One region of the Pseudoalteromonas sp. MB41 genome, then DNA from elsewhere that is predicted to be linked to it. Evidence: predicted binding sites of a transcription regulator. Region 1 holds the regulator's gene; the other holds the start of a gene.

Evidence for each region. Region 1 encodes MetJ, which represses methionine synthesis genes. Its sites were predicted from a motif close to TAGACGTCTAGACGTCTA; they were not measured.
Region 2: LPA49_RS17815 (methylenetetrahydrofolate reductase) is a predicted target of MetJ. The motif match lies at 1,573-1,590, and genes of this name have one in related genera.

Annotation. Positions count from the first base shown of each region.
Region 1 covers NZ_JAJJZF010000007.1:23,958-29,765, reverse strand. Annotated here, with positions in the region: gene LPA49_RS09235 (penicillin-binding protein 1A) at 1-314, shown strand, start outside; gene metL (bifunctional aspartate kinase/homoserine dehydrogenase II) at 400-2,745, opposite strand; gene metB (cystathionine gamma-synthase) at 2,750-4,015, opposite strand; gene metJ (met regulon transcriptional regulator MetJ) at 4,239-4,559, shown strand; gene LPA49_RS09215 (malic enzyme-like NAD(P)-binding protein) at 4,682-5,808, opposite strand, start outside.
Region 2 covers NZ_JAJJZF010000023.1:60,488-66,295, forward strand. Annotated here, with positions in the region: gene LPA49_RS17810 (pitrilysin family protein) at 1-1,378, opposite strand, end outside; gene LPA49_RS17815 (methylenetetrahydrofolate reductase) at 1,636-2,592, shown strand; gene LPA49_RS17820 (DEAD/DEAH box helicase) at 2,799-4,034, opposite strand; gene LPA49_RS17825 (DUF3581 domain-containing protein) at 4,128-4,829, opposite strand; gene LPA49_RS17830 (DUF3019 domain-containing protein) at 5,366-5,767, shown strand; gene LPA49_RS17835 (response regulator transcription factor) at 5,767-5,808, shown strand, end outside.

The sequences.
Region 1 (5,808 bases):
GTCGTTCAACCTACAACAGTAACCTTGATAAGTCACAAATATCAGGGGCTGAATCAGGCGCAAAAACGGCTCAACCAGCTTGGGTTGATTTTATGCGAGTTGCTTTAGATGGTATGCCTGAGGCACCGATTGAGTTTCCTGAAGGCTTAGTGTCTGTGCGCATTGATTTAGCAACAGGGTTACTGAGCCATAAAAATGATTACACCAGTCGTTTTGAGTACTTTATTAAAGGCACCGCTCCGACGAAGTATGTCCTTGAGCAACCGACTAATGTGTTTGAAGAGTCACTTTCTACAGAGGAAGAGCTGTTCTAAACAGTCTTTAACACCTCTATTCGACTAATAAAAAAGCGCCCATTGGGCGCTTTTTGCTTAGCTATTTAAACTAAGATCAGCAAAATTATTTTAAGTTATTCACTAACCAGTAAAGGTCTGAATGAACTCCCGCAGCAGTCACTTCTTTTCCTGCACCAGGGCCTTGAATGACGAGCGCGTTGTCTGTGTACCACTGCGAATTAATCACAAAAATATTATCACCCGGCTTTAAGCTGGCTAATACATCATCGTGTACAACATTCACTAAGCCAACGGCTGCTTTCGCTTTACCATCAACGAGCGTAATTGCACCGGTGTAGCGAACAACTTTATTTTCGGCCTGTGCAATGGCAGCCTTTTCTTCGATGAATGCATCAAGCAAATGCCTGTTCGCAAGGAAGTCTTGCCAACTTCCTGTTGCCAGTTCTTCAGGCATCAATGGCGTTAATGCAATGTCGTCAAGCTCTAAATCTAACCCTAAATCGCGGGCTAAAATAAGTAACTTGCGCTGCATATCTCGGCCAGATAAATCTTCACGCGGGTCAGGTTCGGTGTAGCCCATTTGCTGCGCTTGTAGCACAAGTTCAGAAAACGGAACGTTACCATCATAGCAACTGCACAACCACGACAGCGTCCCCGAAAAAACCCCTTCTATACGATGAATGCTATCACCACTATTTTGTAAGTCTGCCAACGCAAAGTTAATTGGTAAGCCCGCCCCTACGCTGGTGTTATAACGCCACAACAAATTACGCTCAGCTAAATTAGAGCGCAATGTTTGATACCAATCATTTGCCGCTGTGCCTGCATATTTATTGGCACTAATTAAATGGCAATTAAGCTCAACGAGTGCTGGGTATAATTGGCTAAACGCTTCACTGGCAGTGATATCAATCACCACTTTATGTTCATAATCAAGTTCGCTAATACGTGTTAGCAGTGTTTCTTTATCGTAGTGTTGGGCTTCACTTTGCCACTGCGCTTGCCACGTTTCTGTGTTCAAGCCACTGGCACTAAATAGCATTTGCTTTGAGCGTAATAATGCCACGACTTTAATCTGATAATGAGCTGATAACCTAACAAACTGAGCCTGTAACTGTGATAGAAAGACTTCACCAACATTACCCAGCCCCGCCACGATAATAGCCAGTTCTTGACCCTTGTTGACCAATTTATCATGCAACAGGGTCAGCACATCGCTGTCTATAGCTTGATCGTTTAGCAGCAGCACATACTGTTGATCTTGTTGTACAAAGCGTGGATGAATACTTTGCTCTTTAAGGAGCGAAATTGCTTGTTCAGCTAACTGGCTCACATCGCTACTTGGTGCCACAACCGCGCAGCCGCTTAAATTAGATTCAACAATATTAGCCCGCCCAGCAAGGTGACTCACCACTTGATGAGTACTGTGCCCTGGTACCAGCAAATAGGTATCACCTTCTTTCACAAAATGATGCAAACTGTGCTGAATTAGCTGACTCAGCTCCCCCACTTCACCTGTGCTTAGCGTATCAACACGCAGTAAATCGATATTATCTAAGGTCGTAATAAAACGCTTCGCCTTGCTATACCCTTCTTTTACAACCTCAGTTGGACTGGCATCACAATCAAAGCTACTTCTTACAACAAGTTTAATGTCGCTGTCTTTAAGCGGTGATAAGGTTTTTGCATGTAAAACAGGGTTACCTAAGCGAGCCAATAAATTAGCTTGCTCTCGGCACACTTTTGCGTATTTAACGGCGTTTTTCACCTTACGAGGGTCTGTACTGAATACACCTTGGGTATCAGTCCAAATAGACACTTGCTTGGCAAAGGTATAGCTTGCTAACAAGGTCGCACTGTAGTCACTGCCATTACGACCCAGTGTTACCGTCTTACCCTGACAATCTGCAGCGATAAAGCCTGTCACCACATTGATCTTTGCTTTACTGATCGCATCGGTGCATTGCTGTTGATTCTTTTGATGCAATAGTTGGCCATCATTTAATGTAAATAACTGCCGTGCATCCACATCCTGTGCTGCCACACCCAGCTGATTTAGATAGCCCGCTAATAAACGCGCAGACCATACTTCTCCATGTGCTAGCAACACGGCTTCTTGTAGTTGCTGTTTTGCAATAAGTGTATTTAATAGCGCCAGCTCATCTTTTAATTGTGCCAATGCCTGCTGCTTGTTTTTTGCTACTAACAGCTGCTCTATTAAGGCGCGCTGATTATTATCAATCAGCAATAAAATATCACTAACCGCTTGGCTATCTTGCTGTTGATAACTTTGCCAAAGTTTTACCAAGGTGTCGGTTGTTTTGCCCGATGCAGACACCACCACACAATCACCTTGCTGCGTATTTGCTAAAACAATATTTGCCACAGCATGATAACGCTCCGCAGAGCTTAAGCTTGAGCCACCAAATTTATGAACAATATTTACCATTTTTCTACCACAATGCCGTATGTGCTGGCGTTAACTTAAAAGTGCTGCTTTGTTGCGTATTGGCTTGCGTGTGCGTTTGCGTCGCGTTGCTCTGAGTGGCTTGCTGCCCCTGACCTGGTTTAACTAAATTGAAAACACGGTCTAAATCGGCAATTAAATCTTTTACATCCTCAATGCCAACAGAGATACGAATTAACGTATCACCCACCCCTGCTTCTAAGCGTGCTTTTGCCTCCATTCCAGCATGAGTCATGGTCGCAGGGTGGCAAATTAAACTCTCAACGCCCCCCAATGATTCGGCTAAGCTAAACTCTTTAAGGCCTGTTAGAAAAGCCGCAGCGTCATTAATGTCGCCTTTAATATCAAAACTCACCATGCCACCAAAACCGCGTTGCTGTGCTTTAGCGAGCGCATGCTGAGGATGAGAAGCGAGACCGGGATAATATACTTGGCTCACAAACGGTGAATCTTCTAAATATTCTGCAATTGCAAACGCATTCTCTTGGTGCTGTTTTAAACGCACATTTAAAGTGCGTAAACCACGCAGAGTAAGATAACTATCAAACGGTGCACCCGTAATACCAATATTATTTGCCCACCAAGCCAGTTCATCACCCAACTCTTGCGTTGCTGCAATAACAGCACCGCCAACCACATCAGAGTGACCGTTAATGTATTTAGTCGTTGAATGCACGACTATATCAACACCAAACTCAATCGGGTTTTGCAAGGCCGGCGATAAAAACGTGTTATCAGCCGCAACAAGTGCACCGGATTGTTTAGCAATGGCGGTAATCGCTTTAATATCTGTTAGGCGTAAAATGGGGTTACTGGGTGTTTCAATCCAGATCAGTTTAGGTTTTATCGCTAAGATTTCTTGGTGATTTTCAGCTTTTGTTAAATCAAGCACTTTTAGTTTCAGTAAACCGCGCTTCTCTAATGAGGTAAATAAACGATAGCTACCGCCGTAACAGTCATGTGGAATAACCAAGGTATCGTCGCTATTCAAAAGCTGTGTCGTTAAGTGAACAGCCGCCATGCCTGTCGCAGTAATAATGCCTTTAGCTCCGCCCTCTAGTTCAGCGAGTGTTTCGGCTAAAATATCACGGTTAGGGTTACCACTGCGGCCATAGTCATATTGGCGCTTAGTATCAAAATCAGCGAACGAATAGGTGGTTGATAAGTAAATTGGTGGAACGACTGCACCGTGGTGTTTATCGGCTTCAATGCCATGACGAACAGCAATCGTCGCTTTATTTTTTTCACTCATTTCATCACCTACTTAGAATTGGATGTTTAGACGTCTAAAAGGTTAGATGATCAAATATGAGAAGTCAAAGCATTTATCGCCATTACATAGAAGTTTATACATTTACACGACTAGATGGCTAAATAACTAGTATTTGACTATCTTTTTTAAAGCGATAGAATTTCCGCATCTTGCGCTGTGGATAAGGCGTAAACAACTGACAACCGAGGCAACGAAACAACTTATGGCTAAATGGAACGGTGAATACATTCACCCATATGCAGAACACGGTAAAAAATCAGAGCAAGTAAAAAAAATTACCGTATCAATTCCGCTGAACGTATTAAAAGTATTAACTGATGAGCGCACGCGTCGTCAGATTAATAATCTTCGTCATGCTACTAACAGTGAGCTACTGTGCGAAGCCTTTTTACACGCTTTTACAGGTCAACCATTACCGAATGATGACGACCTTCGTAAAGATAACCCTGAAAAAGTACCTGAAGAAGTAAAAAGAATTATGCAAGAAATGGGGTTAGATATCCCCGTACTTGATTCAGAGTAAATATTTCGGCCATCGGATCGTAGCCGATTTCTCAGACATAAAAAAACTCAGCCTTGGCTGAGTTTTTTATTTGCAGTTAGTTATACCTACCCGCTTAATCAAACGAATAGGTACCTAATTATTTAACGCATGTAGTTTTCTGGCATGTCAATTTGCGCCACACCAGACTCAACAGCTGCTTCTGCAACAGCACGTGCAATACGTGGTAATAAGCGTGGGTCCATTGGTTTTGGAATAATGTACTCAGCACCAAACTCAAGTGAATCAACACCCGACGCCTTAAGCACTTCGTTAGGCACAGGCTCTTTCGCAATACTACGAATAGCATGCACCGCTGCGATTTTCATTTCATCATTGATTGATGTCGCACGCACATCAAGCGCACCGCGGAAAATGAATGGGAAACACAATACATTATTAACCTGATTAGGGTAATCAGAACGCCCTGTTGCCATAATTAAATCATTACGTGCACCGTGTGCAACAGCTGGCGCGATTTCTGGATCAGGGTTTGAACATGCAAAAACCACAGGCTTATCTGCCATCAGTTTTAAATCTTCAGCGGTTAATAAGTTAGGGCCAGATACACCAACAAATACATCAGCATCGGCTATCACATCTTGCAAAGTGCGCTTATCGGTATTGTTCGCAAATAGCAATTTATACTCGTTTAAGTCATCACGACGTGTATGGATCACGCCTTTGCGGTCAAGCATATAAATGTGCTCACGCAATGCACCACATTTAATAAGTAGTTCCATACATGCAACCGCTGCTGCACCGGCACCTAAACACACGATAATCGCGTCTTCGATATCTTTACCCTGTACTTCAAGCGCATTTAGCATGCCTGCTGCTGTTACGATTGCAGTACCATGTTGGTCATCGTGGAAAACAGGGATGCTACAACGCTCAATAAGCGCTTTTTCAATTTCGAAACACTCTGGCGCTTTAATATCTTCTAGGTTGATACCACCAAACGTATCGGCAATATTTGCAACAGTATTAATGAAGTCTTCTGTCGTGCGGTGTTTTACTTCGATATCTATCGAGTCTAAACCTGCAAAGCGTTTAAATAAAAGTGCTTTACCTTCCATCACAGGTTTTGATGCAAGCGGACCTAAATTGCCTAAGCCTAAAATTGCGGTACCGTTTGAAATAACCGCAACCATATTACCTTTGCCGGTGTATTTATAGGCATTTGCTGGATCGGCTGCTATCTCACGGACGGGCTCTGCGACACCTGGAC
Region 2 (5,808 bases), on a different contig from region 1:
CCGACATCGTCACTGTAGTTCGGCTTGAATCAACAAAGTATTTATTCGCTATCGCTTTAATGTCTTCTGGGGTGATGCTATCGGCAGTCGCATAGAGCTGATTGATTACCTCTGGATCACGCTCAAAATGCATGTAGCTTGCAAGTGTCGAGGCGATTGATTGCGATGAATCAAGCCCATTGATAAAGCTGTATTTTAAATTTGATTTTAAGTCTGCCAGTTTTTGGGCATCAACAAGCTCAGTGCGTGCTTGTACATATGTGCGGTTAATGGCATCACGTGCTTTTGCAAGATCGGCTTCGTTTTCTACTTTTACAAAGACATGCAATAACCCCGGATCTTTTGTATCAGGATTATAAGTGAACATTTGACTTGCGATTTGCTTATCAACCACCAATTCTTGATAAAGCGCTGAGTTATTTGAGAAATAAAGCTGTGAGATTAAATCAAGTGCGGCGCGATCTTTTTGCGTTGGATCCCACGCAGTGCCTTTATACGATACAAGCAACCAATGGCCTGGTAAACCGTCATTTTGCTCATGTATATATTTTGGCGCTTGTTGCTTTGGCTCTACTGGAATATCTGCTTGGTAATCACCTTTTTTCCAGTTACCCCAATGTTTTTTCACCATTGCCATGGTTTCTTGAGGGTCGACATCACCAACAATGACCAACGATACATATTCTGGTTTATAAAATTTTGCGAAAAACTCTTTCCCGTAAGCCATTTGATCTGGCATGGCTTCAATGTCTTCAAAAAAGCCCATCGTGGTGTGTTTATAAGTATGTTTCTCAAATGCTTCGTTACGCACTGCTGAAAGCAATTTACGAATTGGACTGGCATTATTTTTTAAGTACTCACCTTTCACTGTTAAGGCTTCTGTACGGAACTGTTCTTCGCTGTACGTGAGGTTTTGAAAGATATCAGCTTCAATTTCAAGCACTTTATCAAGGTGCTCTTTTGAGAAGTTTAAATGATAGTTGGTGTAATCATTAGTAGTATACGCGCGGTTATCAACACCCGAGTTTTTTAAAATATCTGAATACACGTCTTGTGGGAATTTTTCTGAGCCTTTAAACATCATGTGCTCAAAAAAGTGAGCAAAGCCCGTTTTGCCTTCTTCTACTTCGTTACGAGAACCTACCGACACGGGAATTTGTAATGAAACAACATCGGGGTAATCCGTTTTTACCACCATGACACGAAGACCATTTTCTAGTTCTTCTAAAACGTAATCTTGGCTAAATACACGGTTATCTTCTTGGCTGACAACCTGTTCTATTTCGACTTCTTTAACCATATTTGATTGTGAATTCGTCGCACACCCGCTAAGAGCAAGCGTTACAGCAACACTGGTCGCTAATAATCTAAATTTCATAATGATCCTTTAATTTTACTTGTTAGTTATTTTTCTCATAATCAGTTGTGTTTGATTATGCATGAAAGTACTGGAAAATATGAGGGTCAAGGGCACAATTAATGTAAACAGGTGTGTCAATTTAAGATAACACCCCACCACCAACTTGAATTAAATTCATGCTCATTGAAAAACTTTCAACAGAAAAATCTATCTAGACGTCTAAATGGCTGCTATATTATTTCCCATAGACGCAGGCACGAGCTGGAATGAGGATTATGGCTTTATCACTACAAGAGAAAATTGAAGACACCAATCAGGGTGTATACCTGATTGGTACCACACCGCCTAAATCAGGCACTGATAAAGCCATGCTTGAAACCATTGCACAAAAATTATTGGGTCGCCTTCATGAAATTGAATACGATGGTGTCATTATCTACGACATTCAAGATGAAAGCAGCCGTACAGAAAAGCCGCGTCCGTTTCCATTTAAAGAAACCGTAGACCCACGTGAGTACAGCCATTTGTTGCGTAGCCTTTCTCATTTAGATGTTATTACCTACAAAAGTGTTGCCCAGCGCAGTGAAGCTGAATTTACCGATTGGCTACACGAAACACGTAATGAGTTTGATTTAAAAAATCTAGTCTTGGTAGGCAGCCCATCTTCGCATGGTGATATCAAACTAAGTTTACCGGATGCTTATAACACCCTTGCTAAGCAAGACAATGATATGTTTCTTGGCGGTGTAACTATTGCTGAACGCCATGCAAGCAAACGTAACGAGCATGACCGTCTATTAGAAAAAACAGAGCAAGGTTGTAAGTTTTTTATTTCACAAGCTGTGTACAACGCACAAGCTACCATTGATTTAATCACTAGCTATGCACGTAGCTGCAAAGCGTTAGGCATCGCACCTAAGCGTATAATTTTAACGTTTACACCCTGTGGTGGTGAGAAAACGTTAGATTTTATGGAGTGGCTGGGTATCTCTGTACCGGAGGCAACAAAATGGCGCATGCTTGATTCTGCAAATCCATTGAGTGAGTCAGTACGCATTTGCCGTGAAAATCTTGACCTCATATTACAAAGCTGCGCACATTTAGCGGTGCCACTTGGTTTGAATATTGAGAGCTTAACAAACCGTAAAGAAGAAATTGATGCGTCAATTAATCTTTACCGCTTACTTAAAGCAACCATGGAATTAAACTTAGCCGAAAAACAAATCGCTTAAATAATGTGCGCGTTTATACCAATACGTTTAATTAACAGCGATTTTAAAACAAGAAAACGTGGTCGCTAGCAAAGAAAATGCGGGTAAGCATAACAGTTCATTAAACGCTTTTGTTCACCAAGCTAATGTACACACGACTTTATGCTATTAGCGTGTTGATTAGTGCTAATTTAGGCTCCCTTAAATTAGCACTGATACAGCTTAATCTATCGGCGCCTAGGATTTTTTTGCCCTAATATACGTTTTTTGTCACGAGAGCGTCGTGCCTTATTCGTGTTTTTTCGGACTTGTTTTGGCTCTTTTGTTAAATCAGGCTCGTACCCTGGCAGCCATTGTGGTGTTAAGCGTGTATCTAATAAAACATCAATTTCATCCAGTAACCATTGCTCATCAATACTCACCAATGACATGGCCAACCCTGTTTCACCTGCTCGTCCTGTCCGCCCTATACGGTGAACATAGTCCTCTGCAACATAAGGTAGTTCGTAGTTAATCACATACTTTAATGAGGCGATATCAAGGCCACGCGCCGCAACATCTGTAGCGACAAGTACTCGAGTGACACCCGTTTTAAAATTTTGCAGCGCTTTGTCTCGCGCCCCTTGGCTTTTATCGCCGTGAATAGACTCTGTTTTTAAGCCATCCTTACACATTTCTTTTGCCAGACTATCGGCCGTTTGTTTAGTGCGGGTGAATATAAGTACTTGTTGCCAATTTTTCATGCCGATCATATGTGAAACGAGTTCGCGTTTACGATCCTCATCAACCGCATACACAATCTGCTCAACTTCAACAGCAGCCGAATTGCGTTTATCAACCTCAACTAACTTAGGATCATTCAACAACTGTTTACTTAGCTCAAAAATGCTGTCATCAAATGTGGCTGAAAAGAGTAAGGTTTGGCGCTGTTTTGGAACATGACGAAGAATACGCTTTATTTCATCAATGAACCCCATATCAAGCATGCGATCTGCTTCATCAAAAACAAGGGCACTAATGGCAGATAATTTAATGCTCCCTTTAATCACATGATCAAGTAATCGTCCTGGTGTAGCCACCACAACTTGCGCACCTTTAATGGCTTTAATTTGTGGGCCAATACTGGCGCCGCCATAAGCAAGCGCGGCTTTAATAGGTGTATTAGCTGCATAACGCTCAACACTGGCAAATACTTGCTGTGCAAGCTCTCGCGTTGGTGTCAGGATTAAAACTTTTACAGCCTCGGGCAGCGGCTCTTCACGCAATAAGTTATCAAGCAGTGGTAATACAAAGGCAGCTGTTTTACCCGTGCCTGTTTGTGCACTTCCCATAACATCAACCCCGGCTAAAATAAGCGGGATAGTTTGGCTTTGAATAGCCGTTGGGGTGTGATAATTCTCTGCTTGCAATGCTGAAAGGAGTTCAGGCGCAAGGTTTAACTCTGAAAAGCTGGTTACTGACATGATAGGGTGCACAATTACTGTAAAACGTCTATTGTACGCGCAACACTAAAAACAAAAAAGGCGCTAAAGCGCCTTTTCTTACAAGCGTTGCCGTTATGCAGGTTTAAGTGTTTCTTTGCGTTGATTATAAAACGCAATCAAATCATCCACGGTTGCTTGGCAGTATTCACGAATACCTGACACCACCATGTGCTTTTCGCCTGACCCGACTTTTTCACCCTTTTCTAATAAATCGAAACGTAAGGTGATTTTTCCTCGCTTACCTGTATAAGTGAAATCAGGCTCCGCGAATTGCAGCGCTGGTGACGTAATATCAAGTCGGTCTAAATTAATGAGCATTGACTCATAGATAACCATAGGTCGTGCTGGATTGATCATTACATCTTGCTTACCCATTAATGGAATGATCACATGCGGGAAAGTGGTACCAGAAAACTCAACGTAGTTTTTAATTAAGCTATTGATCAAATCTGGACATTGACTGACCGCCCCCTCACGTTTCACTTTAAGCATTACTTTATCGCCATCAGTGATATCAAATTCATCGGCGCCTTCTGGAAAAGAGAGCTTTGATGTCTCATCAACCATACCAGCAAAAGTGAATTCCATCTTTTCGCTGATCCCGTAACGGCTGAGTACAAGCGAAAAAAGTAAATCGCCAGGTACACAAAACTTTTTGGCATCTTTGTCGTGTAACGGATTAAAGTCATCTGCCACGGACTTAGCAAAACGACAACCTTGCTCACGAGTAATAGAGACGTAATCAGCATGTTGCTGATAAAATGGACTTAACATAATTGTTCACTGCTTAAACTGCTTATAACCTGCCTATACTACCAGAAAAATTTATAGGAGAGGTCGAATCTGTTAAATATAAGTCACACGCTCAGCGAGAGTTTAGCTACAATTACTAAAATGTTGGTTTTTATATCTAAAATGAACTTTGTATCAATTTGTACGCAACAGTTAACAAATGAACAACAATAGTGAACACTAAAGCAGCGCCAGAGCGTAATGAAAAGTTATTAATTTTAACTAAATATAAATTCAGATTCTATTTTAAAACAAGGCGCTAACTTAGAAGTCGCGACAAAAACACAAATAGGTCTGAAAGCGCTGGCAGTTCTTAGTGCTATTTGTGGCGGGAACGGTAAATAAGGTATGATGAACACGTTTTTTATCGTGTAATTGCCACTCATAGGCTGCATAATCATAATTATAATAAGCGGCATAAAAATGAGCTCTCATATTGAGATAGGTACGTTACACCAACGTTCAATGGTTAATATTACTTTGAAAAAAAGACTTTTAGAAAACAGGGGCTTGGTTAAATGATAAACCGATTAAGCTGGTCATTACTGTTTTTATGTTTGTGCTTTTCAGCAAATTTGCTGGCCGATGAAAGTACAGACCAGCCTTTTTTTAAAGTATCACCCATTGTGTGTGTAACAGATACAAAACAAAAAGTATGTGAATTTAATATTCAAGTTCACTTTAGGTTAGCCCCATTTAAAGAACTTTGCTTAGAGGTAACACAACGCCCACAGTACACACAGTGCTATACACAAAACGGCTTAATTATTGAAAAATTTATAATAAAAACCGAGCACCCGCTGACTGTTAAACTAATAAATCCGATAAACAATGAAGTTGTTCAACAACAATTACTTTCAATAGCAAACTATGAAGCTAAAGATTATCGTATTAAACGGCGTTTTGGCTGGAGTTTATAATGCACCATATTTTTTTGATTGAAGATGATGTAAAGCTAGCT